4 regions of the Serratia sp. EC4 genome follow, and region 4 is predicted to be linked to each of the others. Evidence: predicted binding sites of a transcription regulator. Region 4 holds the regulator's gene; each other region holds the start of a gene.
What was found. Region 4 encodes Fur, which represses iron uptake genes when iron is present. Its sites were predicted from a motif close to ATAATAATGAGAACNACTATCAA; they were not measured.
Positions count from the first base shown of each region.

Region 1: sufA (Fe-S cluster assembly scaffold SufA) is a predicted target of Fur. The motif match lies at 2,153-2,175, and genes of this name have one in related genera.
Region 2: fes (enterochelin esterase) is a predicted target of Fur. The motif match lies at 2,083-2,105, and genes of this name have one in related genera.
Region 3: fepD (Fe(3+)-siderophore ABC transporter permease) is a predicted target of Fur. The motif match lies at 1,914-1,936, and genes of this name have one in related genera.

Region 1 is NZ_JBNIDE010000003.1:46,509-50,685, forward strand. Features, by position in the region: gene sufC (Fe-S cluster assembly ATPase SufC) at 1-176, opposite strand, end outside; gene sufB (Fe-S cluster assembly protein SufB) at 220-1,716, opposite strand; gene sufA (Fe-S cluster assembly scaffold SufA) at 1,731-2,102, opposite strand; gene ACP39K_RS10325 (hypothetical protein) at 2,629-3,033, shown strand; gene menI (1,4-dihydroxy-2-naphthoyl-CoA hydrolase) at 3,079-3,495, opposite strand; gene ydiJ (D-2-hydroxyglutarate dehydrogenase YdiJ) at 3,492-4,177, opposite strand, start outside.
Region 2 is NZ_JBNIDE010000012.1:20,117-24,293, forward strand. Features, by position in the region: gene ACP39K_RS22540 (TonB-dependent siderophore receptor) at 1-1,907, opposite strand, end outside; gene fes (enterochelin esterase) at 2,192-3,571, shown strand; gene ACP39K_RS22550 (MbtH family protein) at 3,546-3,752, shown strand; gene ACP39K_RS22555 (enterobactin synthase subunit F) at 3,785-4,177, shown strand, end outside.
Region 3 is NZ_JBNIDE010000001.1:1,333,432-1,337,608, forward strand. Features, by position in the region: tRNA gene ACP39K_RS06265 (tRNA-Val) at 1-22, shown strand, start outside; tRNA gene ACP39K_RS06270 (tRNA-Val) at 52-127, shown strand; tRNA gene ACP39K_RS06275 (tRNA-Val) at 166-241, shown strand; tRNA gene ACP39K_RS06280 (tRNA-Lys) at 249-324, shown strand; RNA gene ACP39K_RS06285 (RtT sRNA) at 399-522, shown strand; gene fepB (Fe2+-enterobactin ABC transporter substrate-binding protein) at 730-1,737, shown strand; gene fepD (Fe(3+)-siderophore ABC transporter permease) at 1,952-3,007, shown strand; gene fepG (iron-enterobactin ABC transporter permease) at 3,007-4,044, shown strand; gene ACP39K_RS06305 (ABC transporter ATP-binding protein) at 4,062-4,177, shown strand, end outside.
Region 4 is NZ_JBNIDE010000002.1:309,105-313,281, forward strand. Features, by position in the region: gene ACP39K_RS08105 (beta-N-acetylhexosaminidase) at 1-1,311, shown strand, start outside; gene fur (ferric iron uptake transcriptional regulator) at 1,563-2,009, opposite strand; gene fldA (flavodoxin FldA) at 2,339-2,878, opposite strand; gene ybfE (LexA regulated protein) at 3,134-3,421, opposite strand; gene ybfF (esterase) at 3,678-4,177, opposite strand, start outside.

The DNA.
Region 1 (4,177 bases), on a different contig from region 4:
TCCCCTTCGGTCACTTCATATTCTTCACGCCCGGCCAACGTGGCGGACAGCGTGCTCTTGCCCGAGCCGTTCGGCCCCATGATGGCGTGCACTTCGCCCGGTTTGATCTCCAGATCCAATCCCTTGAGGATCTCGTTGCCTTCCACGCTGACTTTCAAATTCTTGATGCTTAACATGCTGTGTCCTCAGATAGCGCCGACGGCGCTAAAAATGCGGCGATTAACCCACGCTGTGTTCCAGGCTGATGGCCAGAAGTTTTTGCGCCTCGACGGCGAACTCCAGCGGCAGCTCGGAGAAAACGTCCTTGCAGAAACCGTTGACGATCATCGAAATGGCGTCATCCTCGCTGATGCCGCGCTGCAGGCAGTAGAACAGCTGGTCATCGCCGATCTTCGAGGTGGTGGCTTCGTGCTCCAGCTGCGCGCTGTTGTTGCGCGCTTCAACGTAAGGGAACGTGTGGGCGCCGCTGTCCGGCCCGATCAGCATCGAGTCGCACTGGGTAAAATTACGGGCGTTTTCCGCCCCCGGCAGGATTTTCACCAGGCCGCGATAGGTGTTCTCGCTGTGGCCGGCGGAGATGCCTTTGGCGATGATGGTCGACTTGGTGTTTTTGCCGATGTGGATCATCTTGGTGCCGGTATCCGCCTGCTGATGGCCGCTGGTCAGCGCCACCGAGAAGAATTCGCCGATCGAGTTGTCGCCCTGCAAAATCACGCTCGGGTATTTCCAGGTGATGGCCGAGCCGGTTTCCGACTGGGTCCAGGACATTTTCGAACCGGCGCCTTCGCACAGCGCGCGCTTGGTGACGAAGTTAAGGATACCGCCCTTGCTCTCGCCGCCGGAGAACCAGTTCTGCACCGTCGAGTATTTCACTTCGGCGTCTTTATGCAGGATCACTTCCACCACCGCCGCATGCAGCTGGTAGCTGTCGCGCACCGGGGCGGAACAGCCTTCGATATAGCTGACGTAGCTGCCTTCGTCGGCGATCAGGATGGTGCGCTCGAACTGGCCGGTTTTGGCGGCGTTGATGCGGAAATAGGTCGACAGCTCCATCGGGCAGCGCACGCCTTTCGGCACATAGACGAAGGTGCCGTCGGAGGCCACCGCGGCGTTCAGCGCAGCGAAGAAGTTATCGTTGGACGGCACTACGCGCCCCAGGTACTGACGCACCAGATCCGGGTATTCCTGGATCGCTTCGCCGAACGAGCAGAAGATCACCCCGCTCTCCGCCAGTTTTTCACGGTAGGTGGTGGCGACCGAGACCGAGTCGAAGATGGCGTCCACCGCCACCTCGCTGCCCTCGCGCACCGGTACGCCGAGCTGGTTGAACGCCAGCTCCACTTCGCTGGTCAGGTAATCTTTTTCCGTCGCCGCGCCCGGTTGCTGCTCGGCGCCGGGTTGCGAACCGCAAGCATCGTCGCAGCTGCCGCAGGACGGCGCCGAATAGTAACTGTAGTCCTGGTAGTTCAGGCGTTCGTAATTGGCCTTCAGCCAGTGCGGCTCCTCCATCTGCAGCCAGGCGCGGTAGGCTTCGAGGCGGAATTCCAGCATCCACTCGGGTTCGTTGCGCTTGGCCGAGATGGCGCGCACCACCTCTTCGTTGATGCCTTTGGCCAACTCATCGGTTGCCAGCTGGGTGAAGAAACCTTCTTTGTAGCGACCTTCGCTGACCCAAGCCTGCACTTCATTAGGCATTTCTACATTGCTTCGTGTCATGTTGATTGCATCGCTCAAACGCCAAAGCTCTCGCCGCACCCGCAGGCATGCTGAGCTTTAGGGTTGTTGAATTTGAATATCTGATTCAGCCCTTCGCGGACGTAATCTACCGTGGTGCCATCGATGAACGGCATGGCCTTCAGCGGCACGTAGAGTTTGGCGCCGTCGCGCTCAAACAGCAGATCGTCATCGGCGGGTTCGCGGGTCAGATCCAGCACATAGGCAAAGCCGGCGCAGCCGGATTGTTTCACCCCTAGCTGCAGCCCTTTCACCTGCGGATCCTGCTGCATCAGTTTGGTTATTTGTCGTACGGCGCTGTCGCTGAGCGAAATGCCTTGCCAGACATTTTCATCCAGAGAAAAAGTGCCGACATTTTCCGTTTGCATAGGGTCTACCTCACACTCGTGTTTGGCCACAGCCAATCTGGGTTGCTTATATGTTAGTGATAACGATTATCACTTCAACCGTTTGTTTTGCGGGGGTATCCGCCGCGAGCGCGGTTTTTCGCTGCGGCGTGCGGCAAGCCAGCGGGACATCCGTGGCGGCTTGCGGCGTCCGGCGGCAAGGTGTGCATGCTATCCCTATGAATTTGTTCTTTATCCTGCATCACCGTACCGCACTCCCCGGTGGCCCGTCAGCGTTACAGCGCCGCGGTGCATTGCCGATCTAAACATTCATAGAAAATACCTATTTCTGCATTCTGTCTGTCGTAAATGTGCGTTTATCGGCATTTCGTGGCGCAGCGCAAGCGCGCGCCCTCAGGTTAAAGTTTAGTCGCTCAGGCTCAAGTTGGGTCGTCGGCAGCCTTTTACACCTCACGCGATGAAAAAACGCCACGCCGGGGATTGATCGGCAACGCGGCAGTTTATATGATAATGATTATCATTCAATTGTAATTTGAGCGCGAAGCCAATGACTCTTTCGATCAACGCATGGTTGCTGGGCAAGATTGATGACTACAAATTCAGCGTGCGCGACGCCACGGTGGACTTTTACATGGCCGAAGCGGCGCTACGGCGCCCGGAATGCAATATCGACCACCTGAAGCGGTACAACAGCGTCAGCCTTACCATGGCCAATCTGTGTCTGGAGAACGGCGACGACGACAGCTACCTGCACGCGCTCAGCAAGCTGCACAACCGGCTGATCGTCGAGATCAACAATCCGCAGCGTTGCCAGCTGTTTCGGGTGCAAAGTTACCACTTCGCGCGCCATACGCTGACGCTGATCTGCCAAAAATACGCAATGGAAGGCACCTGGGAGAAGGCGAACGCGTTTCAGAAGGACTTCGTCAAACGCGTGCCGTTTCAGCTGTAAAGCGAAAGGCTCCGCAGGCCGAGCGCCTGCGGAAACCGGCGGGGATCAGTCGATGACCGCCGTGGTCAGACGCGAAGTGCAGCACAGCCGATCGCGCGCGTCGAAGATCTCGATTTGCCATACCTGATGACGGCGGCCAACGTGCAGCGCGCGGCACACCCCGCGCACCTGGCCATCGAACACCGCGCGCAGGTGGTTGGCGTTGATCTCCAGCCCCACCACTTTCTGCTCGCCCTCACTGCACAGGTAACCGGCCATCGATCCCATCGATTCCGCCAGCACCACCGACGCCCCGCCGTGCAACAGCCCGAACGGCTGCCGGGTGCGGCCATCGACCGGCATGGTGGCCTCGAGGAAATCCTCGCCCAGCTGGGTAAACTCGATGCCCACATGGCTGACCATGCAGCCGTCACCGGCGCGGTTCAGCTGCTCCAGCGACGTTTCACGTTTCCACAATTTCACTCAATCATCTCCAGAAGTGCCTGTAATGGGTGGCGCACGCCATTGCCCTCGATGCGTTTCACCTGGCTGCGGCAGGAATAGCCGGTCGCCAGGCAGCGCTGCCGCGGCAAACGCTGTAGCGTCGGATGCCATGATAGCTCATAAATGCCGAGCGAGTTTTGCAGGTTCTTGGCTTCATGGCCGTAAGTGCCCGCCATGCCGCAGCAGCCGACGCTGACGTTCTCCAGTTTGGCGCCGAAGCGGGCGAAGATCGCCGCCCACTGTTGGCCGCTGGCCGGCAGCGCGGTGGTTTCGGTACAGTGGCCGAACAGATACCACGGCTCACCGGTCGCCGGCTGTTCGGCGCGATCCGCGATCCGCTGCTGCAGCCATTCATGCACCAGCTGCACCTGGAAATCGCCGCGCTCGGCGCCGAGGATCTCGCGGTATTCGTCGCGGTAACACAGCACCAGCGCCGGATCGACGCCCACCAGCGGCATGCCAAGCTGCGCCACGCGGTTGAGGAAATCGGCGGTTTTGCGCGCGGTGCGGGCGAACCGCGTCAGGAAACCTTTCACATGTTGCGCCTTGCCGTTCGGCGAGAACGGCAGCAGCACCGGTTTATAGCCGAGCTTCTCCACCAGCCGGACAAAGTCCGCCACCACTTTGGCGTCGTAATAGCTGGTGAACGGATCCTGGACGA
Region 2 (4,177 bases), on a different contig from region 4:
ACCGACAGGTAATCGCCGGTGGTCTTGTTCTTGTTCTCGATCATGTAGGTGGCGTTGTTGCTCCAGGTGACGGTCTCGCTGACCGGCACGTTCAATGAGCCCTCCAGCCCCTGCACCACCGCTTTCGGTACGTTTTCCCACTGATAGACCGCCGTGCCGGTGCTGCTGGTGGCGATGCGCGAGTTGCCCGCTTCGATCTTGTTGTGATAATCGTTGCGGAAGTAGGTCACGCCGGCCAGCCAGCCGTCGTTATGGAACTCCAGCCCGATCTCTTTGTTAACGCTGGTCTCCGCTTTCAGATCGTCGTTGCCGAGCAGGTAGCAGCCGTTTTTGGTATCGCTGCCGGCACATCCCTGGCCTTTGCTGTACAGCAGGTAGTTGCCGTTGGTCTGGAACAGCGTCGGGGCTTTATAGGAACGTGCGATGCCCATCTTCAGCGTGAAGTAGTCGCCCAGTTCCTGCGACAGGTTCAGCGCCGGGCTCCAGTTGTTGCCGGATTCCGAATGCAGATCGTAGCGCAGACCCGGCGTCAGCATGGTGGTGTCGGTCAGTTCAATGTTGTCTTCGGCGAACAGCGAGAAGATATGCGCGGAAGCGTAAGGGCTGCGCGTACCTGTGGTCATGCCGGGAATGGTGCCGCCCATCAGTGTTTGGCTGGTGGACGTGCCGTCTTTCATCCGCTGCTGGGTCCACTCGGTGCCCAGCGTGGCGGTTTGCGCGACGCCCAGCTCAAACGGCACGCTGACTTCGCTGTGCGCCAGGAAGTCGTCCAGCTTGGTGGTGCCGAAACCGGTGTTTTTGGTGTCGAAGATGCCTTCGGTGCCGCCGGCCAAGCCCTCGTTCAGGCGGGTGTTGCGGGTGCGTTCGAACTGCACGTAGTTGTTGGTGCTCACGCCGTTGTCCCAGGCGCCGCGATGGGTCAGGCCGAAGGTTTCACGGTAGATGCGGTTGGTCTCTTTGCCGTAGTTGCTCTGCACCAGGGCGTTGGTGTTGGTGTTCTGGGTATCGCCGGCGTACAGGTTGCCCTGGCGGCCATAGGCGTACTCGAACTCCAATGACTGCAGATGGGCGAAATCCCAGTGCAGCAAGGCGTCGATGTTTTTATCGACCACCCCCTCGCGCCCGGCCGGGACGCTGTTGGCGTAGGCGCCGACGCGTTCGGATTTATGCGATTCGTTAATGTCCCAGGCGTCGGCCTGCGTTTTGCTGTAGCCGCCGAACAGGCGGAAGCTCAGGGAATCGCTCAGCGGGCCGGACAGGCTGAAGTCGGTGCGCTTGGTGGCGCCTTCCTGCTTGTGCTGCGGCACGTTGAAGTAACCGTTCAGCGAGCCGTGCAGCGCATCGCCGGCTTTCTTGGTGATGATGTTGACCACGCCGCCCGCGGCGCCGTTGCCGTAGCGCGCTGCGGCAGGGCCGCGCAGCACTTCGATGCGCTCGATCATTTCCGGCGGCACCCAGGCGGTATCGCCGCGCGAGTCGCGCTCGCCGCGCCAGCCCTGACGCACCGAGTTGCGGCTGGAGGCCGGTTTGCCGTCGATCAGAATCAGGGTGTTTTCCGGGCCCATGCCGCGGATATCGATCTGGCGATTGTTGCCGCGCTGGCCGCTGGTGGAGTTGCCGGTCAGGTTAACCCCGGGCATGGTGCGGATCAGTTCGCTGATGTCGCGCGCCGGCGGGCGTTTTTTGATCTCGTCGGCGGTGATGGTGGACACCCCCGGCGCCTGCAGGTTCTGCCGGGCGGCGGTCACGACGATGGTGTCTTCGCCGCGCGGCTTTTTCTCCGTGGCGCCGCTGTTCTCTTCCGTGGTGGTGGTGTCGGTCTGCTGCGCGGCGTTGGCGAACGCGGACGCGCCCAATCCCAAGCCGATAAGAGTGGCTAAAGAATAACGTGATAGCTTGCTTTTCATCTGAGTGTCCTACCTTGCTGCCATCCCTCGCCGAATGGGGGGAAGGGCGGTTGTAGTTTTTGTGTAGTCGGAAATAGAAAATCGGCTGCGGCAAGGGATGCCATTGATGTATCCCCGATCCCTGTCCGTTGCGCGCAATACCAGCACGATCTCCAAGCCTTACACACTATTGCAAATGCAAATTATTATCAATAGTATTTGGCGTACAGTGCGTTCGGGCGGTGGCCGGCGATAGGGAAAAGTCGACGTTCCCGGTGCCGCCAACTACAAAATGGGTAGGCGTTGTGAATACAGAACTACAGTCAGAAAGCAGCAGATTATTGGCCAGCAGCAATGCGGGCAGTCCAGGATGGTGGTTGACGGTGGCACGACGCGGTACGCCATGGGTAGAACCGGCGGGTAACGGCCGGTGGCGCACCACCTTCTTCTGGCGCGATCCTCAGGGATGCGAATTGACCTCCGCCTACCGTCGCGTGTGGATCAACATTAACTGCCTGACCGACCATCATCAGCCGAATCCGCCGCAAAGCCTGCAGCGCTTGGCCGGTACCGACGTGTGGTACTGGCAGACCGAGCTGAGCGGCGCCTGGCGCGGCAGCTACTGCTTTATCCCCTGCTTTGACGAGCGGCCGCCGGCGTTCAGCGGCGACGATGCGCACGCCAACATGCACAACCTGCGTCACTGGTGGCACCAGGTGTTCGTCAGCGCTACCCCCGATCTGCTCAACCCTTATCGCTCCTGGCAAAGCGCCAGCGGCCACAGCGTCTCCGGTCTGCACATGCCGGATGCGCCGCCGCAGCCGGTATGGCGCTCGTTCGACGAGTATGAGATCGCCAGCGGGCGCTGCACGCCGCCACTGCCGGCGCGTTTGCAGCGCCATACCTGGCAGAGCGAACGCCTGGGCAACAGCCGCGACGTCTGGATCTACACCACCGGCGACAGCAAGCCGGCCGAGCGCCCGCTCGCGATCCTGCTAGACGGCCAGTTCTGGGCGAAGCAGATGCCGGTTTGGGAGCCGCTGATGCAGCTGACCCGCGAGGGGGCGTTGCCGGAAGCGGTGTATGTGCTGATCGACATCATCGATCTGCCGCACCGGGCGCGAGAATTAACCTGCAAGGACGATTTCTGGCTGGCGGTGCAGGAAGAACTGATGCCGCAGCTGGCCGACTGGGCGCCGCACAGCGACAAGCCGGCCGATACGGTGGTGGCGGGGCAAAGCTTTGGCGGCCTGGCTTCTCTGTACGCCGGGCTGCGTTGGCCGCAGCGCTTCGGCGCGGTGATCACCCAGTCCGGCTCCTACTGGTGGCCGCGGCGCGACATGCTGCAGCTGCCGAGCATTCCCGATGACGCCTGCTGGCTGATGCAGCAGGTAGAACGGCACGGCCTGGGCAACCACGGCGCGCTGAAGGTCTTTATGGAAGCCGGTTCGCAGGAAAAGCTGGTGCATCGGGTCAGCGGCGAAATGGCGGCGCGCCTGAGCGACGCCGGCCATCGGGTGCACTACCGGGTGGTGGAAGGCGGGCACGACGCGCTGTGCTGGCGCAGCGGCCTGACCGATGGGCTGCAGGCGGTATGGGCCTCCGCTTTCGCCACCGCTTATCCGGCATCGGCGACGGCAACGGCACGAGGAACACATGGTGGAAAGCCTGAATCCGTTCGATGATCAACAGCAGCGCAGCCTGGTGCTGCGCAACGTACAACAACAATACAGTTTGTGGCCGGATTTCCGCGCCATTCCGTCCGAGTGGACGATCGTCTTTGGCCCGGCGGCGCGCTCCGCGTGCGACGAGTGGCTGGAACAGCATTGGCAAGATATTCTGCCGGTCGCAGCACGCGAGGCGTGACCGGCGCCAGGTAATTACGGGAGCAATAAGCAGTGTCACACACCCCTAACTCTCTCAGCGGCCCGGCGCTTGCGGGCGAATGGCCGCTGGTCGCGGCGCAACCCGGCATCTGGGTCGCCGATCAAATCTCCCCGCATCGCAATGCCTACGCGGTGGCCCACGCCATCGAACTCAACGGCCCCATTGCCGTAGAGCCTCTGCTGCAGGCCATCATCCAGGGCCTGGGCGAGGTGGACATGCTGCGCCTGCGTTTTGCGGAACGCGACGGCGTGCCGGTGCAATGGCTGGACGACGCGCTGGCGGTGTATGAGCCGGAACTTGTCGATCTGACGACGTCGTCGGATCCTGAAGCCGCCGCGCGCGCGCTGATGGACATCGATCTGGCGAGCGATCTGCGCGCCGGCAGCGGCGCGCCGCTGTATCGC
Region 3 (4,177 bases), on a different contig from region 4:
TCGAGCCCGTCATCGCCCACCATCTTGTTGAGAAAAAATGAGAACGAATGAGGGTGATTAGCTCAGTTGGTAGAGCATCTCCTTTACACGGAGGGGGTCGGCGGTTCGAGCCCGTCATCACCCACCATCATTCTCTCGTTTAGCAGTGCCTGGAAGTCCTGAAGTGGGTGATTAGCTCAGTTGGTAGAGCATCTCCTTTACACGGAGGGGGTCGGCGGTTCGAGCCCGTCATCACCCACCACTTCTGCGGGTCGTTAGCTCAGTTGGTAGAGCAGTTGACTTTTAATCAATTGGTCGCAGGTTCGAATCCTGCACGACCCACCAATTCAGAAAAAAGCGCCTTTTGGCGCTTTTTTCGTTTCTGCACCATCCGACTCTGACTTCATCTCTCGCCGACAGAGTTCACCGGGTCGTGCAGGATGAAGAACCGTAGAGGTTCGAGCATCGCGCAGCGATACGACAACGCGCAGCGTTGCCCGTAGGGTGAGGCCACAGGCCGAATCAATCCTGCACGACCCACCAATTCAGAAAAAAGCGCCTTTTGGCGCTTTTTTCGTTTCTGCCTCACTCACTGCCCCTATCTCCTTATTCTTTCTGTATTCACCACGCGCTGAGATACGAATGGTTATCATTTTGGCGGCTTGAATGGTAAATTAGCGGGCATACACCACGCAGCCAATCCGCCGCCGGATTGATACGCCTTAGTTCAAGGAAAGAAAGAGCCCGCTCATGACCCTATCCTTACGCCAGCTGTTCATTGCATTTATCGCCACTTCCAGCCTGCTGCTCAGTGGCTGCGGCCCGGACGACAAGAGCGACGGGCAGAAACCGTCCGCTCCCGCAACCGACAGCAGTTGGCCGCGCACCATCGACAGCGCCAAAGGGAAGTTCACGCTGGAAAAACCGCCGCAGCGCATCGTGTCCACCAGCGTCACCATCACCGGCACGCTGCTGGCTATCGACGCCCCGGTGGTCGCCAGCGCCGCCACCAGCCCAAATCCCCTGGTGGCCGATAAACAAGGTTTCTTTACCCAATGGAGCGAGGTGGCCAAGCAGCGCCACGTCGAGCGGCTGTACCAGGTGGAGCCCAATGCCGAAGCCGTCGCCGCCGCCGCGCCGGATTTGATCGTCGTCGCCGCGACCGGCGGGGATTCGGCGTTGAAACTGTATGACCAGCTGTCCGCCATTGCGCCGACGCTGGTGCTCGATTATGGCGACAAAAGCTGGCAGCAGCTGGCCAGCGAGCTCGGCGAGATCACCGGTCATGAAGCCGGCGCCAAACAGGCGGAAGATCGTTTCGAACAGCGCGTGGAGCAAGTGAAGCAGGCGATCGCGCTGCCGCCGCAGCCCACCACTCCGCTGGTGTATGCCGACAACGGCCGCGAGGCCATGCTGTGGACGCCGGGTTCCGCCCAGGGCAAACTGCTGACCCAGCTCGGTTTCCAACTGGCCACCCCGCCGGAAAGCGCCAAAGGCAACACCAGCATGGGGAAACGCCATGACATCATCCAGATCTCCGGCGAAAAAATGGCCGAAGGCCTGAATGGCAAAACCCTGATCCTGTTCGCCACCAATGAGCGCAAAGTGCAAGAGGTGCTGACCAACCCGTTCCTCAAACATCTGGAGCCGGTGGAACAGCGGCACGTCTACGCCGTCGGCAACGACACCTTCCGCCTCGATTACTACAGCGCCACCAACATGCTGAACCAAATCGAACGGTTGTTCAAAAAGCCCTGAATCATGCCGTCGGCAGGCCAGCCCCCTGCCGACGCTTTCCGCAAACGGGGCAAGCATTCACATTCAATCAATTGAAATATCAATAGTTATTAACATCATCATTGCACCTGCGCCGCCAACCGGCGGGTGCATGCGGGCGTAAACTCGTGCTACTATAAGCGCCCGCATGAACGCAAATAACAATGAGAATAAAAATCATACAGGAGTTACCGGTGTGAACGTACCCACTCCAACTGAGCGGACGCTTTCGTCCGCACCGCACGCAGCTTACGCCAGTGGCTTCAAACGCATCGCCGGGTTCGGTATCGGTTTGGCGCTGTTGCTGCTGTGCATCATGGCCAGCCTGATGCTGGGTTCCAAAGCCATCCCCTTCCATACCGTCTGGCTCAGCCTGCAGGGCGCCGCGAGCGGTTCCGACAGCACCATCATTCTCAATGCCCGGGTACCCCGTACGCTGGCGGGCATCCTGGCCGGCATGGCGCTCGGCGCCGCCGGCGCGCTGATTCAGGCGCTGACGCGCAACCCGCTGGCCGATCCCGGCGTGCTCGGCATCAACGCCGGCGCCAGCTTCGCCGTAGTCATCGGCATCATGTTTTTCGGCGCCGCCACCACCGAAAGCTATATGGCCTATGCCTTTGTCGGCGCGGCCCTCACCACCCTGCTGGTCTACCTGATCGGCACGCTGGCGGGCGGGCGCATCAACCCGGTGCGGCTGACGCTGGCCGGCGTGGCGATCGGCGCGGTGCTGCTCGGCATCACCACCGGGCTGTCGCTGATCGATCCGCAAACCTTTGACCAACTGCGCTTCTGGCAGGCCGGCACGCTGGATATCCGCACGCTGTCCACGCTGCCGGTCACCGCCCCCGCCATTTTGCTCGGCTGCCTGCTGACGCTGCTCATCGCCCGGCCGCTGAATACCATCGGCATGGGGGAAGATTTGGCTATCGTGCTCGGCGCGCGCGTGGTGCTGACTCAGATCGTCGCGGTGATCGCCATCACGCTGCTGTGCGGCGCGGCGACCGCCACCGTCGGTCCGATCAGTTTCATCGGCCTGATGGTGCCGCATATCGCCCGTTGGTGGGTCGGCCCCGACCAACGCTGGATCCTGCCCTATTCCATGCTGCTGGCGCCGATTTTACTGCTGTGCGCCGACGTGGTCGGCCGCTTGCTGGCGGCCGGTGAACTGCGGGTTTCCATCGTCGCCGCCTTTATCGGCGCGCCGGTACTGATCTGGCTGGTGCGCCGCAAGAAAACGCTGGGGGGCTTGTGATGAGTCTGCCGCACACGCTGCATATCGGCCGTCCAGACGGCGTCATCAACTGGCGCGTGCCGCTGCGCCTGCTGTTGGTCAACCTTTCGCTGCTGGCGTTATGTCTGGCGATGGCGGTTGCCGCGCTGTGCTACGGCACGCTGCAGCTCTCGCTGGAGCAGGTCTTTGCCGCGCTCAGCGGCGAGGCGCCGAAAAATCTGGTGACCGTGGTCACCCAATGGCGCTTGCCCCGCATCGCCATGGCGCTGTTGTTAGGCGCCGCGCTCGGCATGAGCGGCGCCATTTTCCAGTCGATTATCCGCAACCCGCTCGGCAGCCCGGACGTGATCGGCTTTAACATGGGGGCCTACACCGGCGCGCTGATCGCCATCACCCTGTTCAACGGCGGCTACTATTACATCGCCGGCGGCGCGCTGGCCGGCGGCATTCTCTCGGCGCTGGCCATCTATCTGCTGGCCTGGCGGCAAGGCATCGCCGGCTTCCGGTTGATCATCGTCGGCATCGCCATCAGCGCAGTGCTGGTTTCCACCAACACCTGGCTGATCATCACCGCTTCGCTCGAGCGCGCCATGGACGCCGCCATGTGGCAGGCCGGTTCGCTCAACGGCATGACCTGGCAAAAAGCCCAGCCCGCCACGGCGTTCATCGTGCTGGCGGCCGCGGCCGCGCTGCTGATGGGCAAACGGCTGCAGCTGCTGGAAATGGGCGACGACACGGCGCGCGCGCTGGGCGTCAACGCCGAAGGCAGCCGGCTGTGGCTGATGCTGTTTGGCGTTACCCTCACCGCCGCCGTCACCGCCACCGCCGGGCCGATTTCCTTTATCGCGCTGGCGGCGCCGCAGATCGCCCGTCGCCTGGCCGGACAATCCTCGGTCACCCTGACCTCCTCGGCGCTGATGGGCGCGGCGTTGCTGCTCGGCGCCGACGTGGTGTCCCAACATCTTTTCGCGCCGATCCAACTGCCGGTCGGGGTCGTGACCGTCTGCATCGGCGGCCTGTACCTGATTTGGCTGCTCATCCGAGAGGCCCGCAGATAATGAAGAGTGATAATGCCATGAGCCACCGCCTGCACGCCTCGCACCTGAAGCTGGGCTACGACAATAAAATCATCGCTGACGATCTGAGCGTGGCGATCCCCGACGGCGCCTTCACGGTGATCGTCGGGCCGAA
Region 4 (4,177 bases):
CCGGCACACGCCCGCGCCGCGGTGGTCTCGATGGAAGCGCGCTATAAAAAGCTGCATGCCGCCGGGAAAGAGCAGGAGGCCAACGAATTCCGCCTGGTGGATCCGACCGATACCTCCAACACCACCTCCGTGCAGTTCTTTAACCGCCAGAGCTACCTGAACCCGTGCCTGGACTCTTCCCAGCGCTTTGTCGACAAGGTGATTGGCGAGATTGCCCAGATGCATAAAGAAGCCGGCCAGCCGATCAAAACCTGGCACTTTGGCGGCGATGAGGCGAAAAACATCCGCCTGGGCGCAGGCTATACCGACAAGGCGAAACCGGAACCGGGTAAAGGCATCATTGACCAGAGTAATGAAGACAAGCCGTGGGCCAAGTCGCAGGTGTGCCAGACGATGATCAAAGAAGGCAAGGTGGCCGACATGGAGCACCTGCCGAGCTACTTCGGCCAGGAGGTCAGCAAGCTGGTGAAGGCGCACGGCATCGACAGAATGCAGGCCTGGCAGGACGGTCTGAAAGACGCCGAAAGTTCGAAGGCGTTCGCCACCTCGCGCGTGGGCGTCAACTTCTGGGACACCCTGTATTGGGGCGGTTTCGACAGCGTTAACGACTGGGCCAATAAAGGGTATGAAGTGGTGGTCTCCAACCCGGACTACGTCTACATGGACTTCCCTTACGAGGTGAATCCGGACGAGCGCGGTTACTACTGGGGCACCCGCTTCAGCGACGAGCGCAAGGTGTTCAGCTTCGCGCCGGACAACATGCCGCAGAACGCGGAAACCTCGGTCGACCGCGACGGCAACCACTTCAACGCCAAAAGCGACAAGCCGTGGCCGGGTGCCTACGGTCTGTCCGCTCAGCTGTGGAGCGAAACCCAGCGCACCGATCCGCAGATGGAATACATGATCTTCCCGCGCGCGCTGTCGGTGGCGGAACGCGCCTGGCACCGCGCCGGTTGGGAGCAGGACTATCGCGCCGGCCGCGAATACAAAGGCGGGGAAACCCACTTTGTCGATACCCAGGCGCTGGAGAAAGACTGGCTGCGCTTCGCCAATATCCTGGGCCAACGTGAACTGGCCAAGCTGGACAAAGGCGGCGTCGCTTATCGTCTGCCGGTGCCGGGCGCCCGCGTGGCGGGCGGCAAGCTGGAAGCGAATATCGCGCTGCCGGGATTGGGCATCGAGTATTCCACCGACGGCGGCAAGCAGTGGCAGCGCTATGACGCCAAGGCCAAGCCGACGGTCTCCGGTGACGTGCAGGTGCGTTCGGTCAGCCCGGACGGTAAACGCTACAGCCGCGCCGAGAAGGTCTAGGTCTGGCTCCGGGGCCCGTGGTTCTGGCAGCGGGCCGCATCATAATGAAGGGGGAATGCGTTCGCCCCCGCGCGTGCCGGCGTGGGGCGGATGTTGAAGTGAGAGCAGTACGTGGAGTCGCAGTGCCGCTGCAATTGTAGTATTTCATGACATGATCTTCCCCCGGCTTGTCCGGGGATTTTTTTGCCCGTTGTACGGCGGGCATAAAAAAACCGCCCCAATGTGAGGCGGTTTTTCATAGCCGGTCAGGCTTATTTCTTGTCGTGCAGCGATTCGTCTTCGCGGCAGTCACCGGTTTCACAGTGGCCGTACAGGTACAGACTGTGGTTGGTGAGCTTGATGCCGTGCTGCTTGGCGATATCACGCTGGCGCACTTCGATGGATTCATCACTGAATTCGATCACTTTGCCGCAGTCCAGGCAAATCAGGTGATCGTGGTGATGCTGTTGGGTCAGCTCGAACACGGACTTGCCGCCTTCGAAATTGTGACGTGTCACAATGCCCGCATCGTCAAACTGGTTCAGTACGCGATAAACCGTCGCCAGGCCGATCTCTTCGCCCATATCAATCAGTTTTTTGTACAAATCTTCCGCACTGACGTGATGGCATTCCGGATTTTGCAGTACTTCCAGGATTTTGAGTCGCGGAAGCGTGACTTTTAAGCCGGCCTTCTTCAATGCGATGTTGTTGTCGGTCATGCGAATTCAGTCCTGTTACTATGCTAATCAAGTTGAGGCGTACTCGCCTGTGGCATCGGTCGGCACAAAGAGTTAATGCGTCTCATTATAGAACCGGTTGTACTAAATGGAAACCGCCGGTTGTTAACAAAGATATAATTGCACTATTGCATGTTTTGCATGCAACGCCTTGATGGATGGGATAAACCGATATCTCAGTCTACCGTGACGGGGTGGGAAGTTACAAATCTGTAGCTTCTATCGCAGCAATCCCTGTTGCCGATGACGGCCCTGTCGGCACACTATGCACTTTACAGGGCCTTTGTTCAACCTTTCGCCAGTACCGGCGTTTAGCCGACGATATCGGCCAGGCTCAGCTCTTCGACGATCTGTTTGACCCAGGCGTCCACGCGCTCATTGGTCAGCTCCGGCTGACGGTCTTCGTCGATCGCCAGACCGATGAAGTGGTTGTCGTCCGCCAGGCCTTTGGAAGCTTCGAAGTGGTAGCCTTTGGTCGGCCAGTGGCCCACGATGGCCGCGCCGCGCGGTTCGATGATGTCGCGGATGGTGCCCATCGCGTCACAGAAATATTCCGCGTAGTCTTCCTGGTCGCCGCAGCCGAACAGCGCCACCAGTTTGCCGTTGAAATCGACTTCTTCCAGCGTCGGGAAGAAATCATCCCAGTCACACTGCGCTTCACCGTAGTACCAGGTCGGGATACCCAGCAGCAGGATATCGAACCCTTCCAGGTCTTCTTTGCTGCTTTTGGCGATGTCATGCACTTCTGAGACATCGTCGCCAAACTGTTTCTGAAGAATTTTCTGGATCATTTTGGCAATGTTTTCGGTATTGCCAGTGTCGCTGCCAAAGAAAATGCCTACAGTAGCCATATCGCGTATAACCTTTAAATTCAATTAATTGCATTACTCGGCGCCGGCACTGCCGCCGATTAAAATGATGCCATGACAAGAGCCTTTCGCCATGGTGGCGGGCGCCGACAGGCGCAGTCTCTTACCGGTAAATGCGTATCATGCCAGAAAGTGGCGCCGGGGTTTTATCGCATTTATGCGATGCCGAAGGATGAAGAAAAGCGTGGTCGATCCGGCGTTGTCCTTAACGCCGCGCCGCGCGTGCGGCCGAAGAGATCAATGTTCCGGCTGTTCTTCCGCCAGTTGCGCCAACAGCATCTGCTCGATGAGTTCGCTGCGGCTGATGTTGCGCTGTTCCGCCAGTTTGTTCAGGGCGTCCACCGCATCCGCGTTGATTTTCAGCTCTACGCGCCGCAATCCGCGCACTTTATCGCGCCGTAACTGATTGCGCTTATTGATTCTAAGCTGTTCATCGCGGGAAAGCGGGTTGGTTTTCGGGCGCCCCGGACGGCGTTCATCTGCGAACAGATCCAGCGTCGTGCGATCCGTTTGTTCTTTTGCCATAGGTAGCGGTACTGCAAGGGAGTTTGCATCAAAAAGCGCTCGCACGCTTCCGGAGGCATCGATTAACACACTTCGGGCCAATAAACCCTAACCCAAATTTACCCCCGAACCGGCGTTCGCGAACGCGCTGGCGCGGCGGCAAAATTATAGCGCGCCATATTACCCCAGCAGATGGAGCGGCGACAATGCCTAACTGCGGGCTAAACGCGCTAAGCCGTTATCTTTAGCGCGTTTTTTCGCCAGATTAACGTATTTTTCAGGCTTCGCCGAGGAAACGGTGGATGGCGCGCAGCACCGCTTCCGGTTTTTCGGCGTGCACCCAATGGCCGGTGCCGGCGACGACGTGCGCGCGGGCCTGCGGGAACTGGCGGGCGATATCTGCACGGTAGCTGTCCTGCACGTACGGCGACAGGCCGCCGCGAATGAACAGGGTCGGGTGTGGCCAGGCCGGGACGTCCTGCCAGCCGGTGATGTCTTCGTAGCGTTCGATCAGCACCGGCAGGTTGAAGCGCCATTCACCGTTATGGAAGGACTTCAGCAGGAACTGGATCACGCCTTCTTCCTGCAGGTAGTCGCGCATCAACTGGGCGGCCGCCTGGCGCTGGGTGATGCCGGCGGCGCTGACGGCCTTCAGCGCGGCGAAGATCTCGTCATGACGTCGGGTCTGGTAATCCACCGGCGCGACGTCGATGACGATCAGCTTGGCGATGCGCTCGGGCGCGATGGCGGTCAGCGCCATCGCCGCTTTGCCGCCCA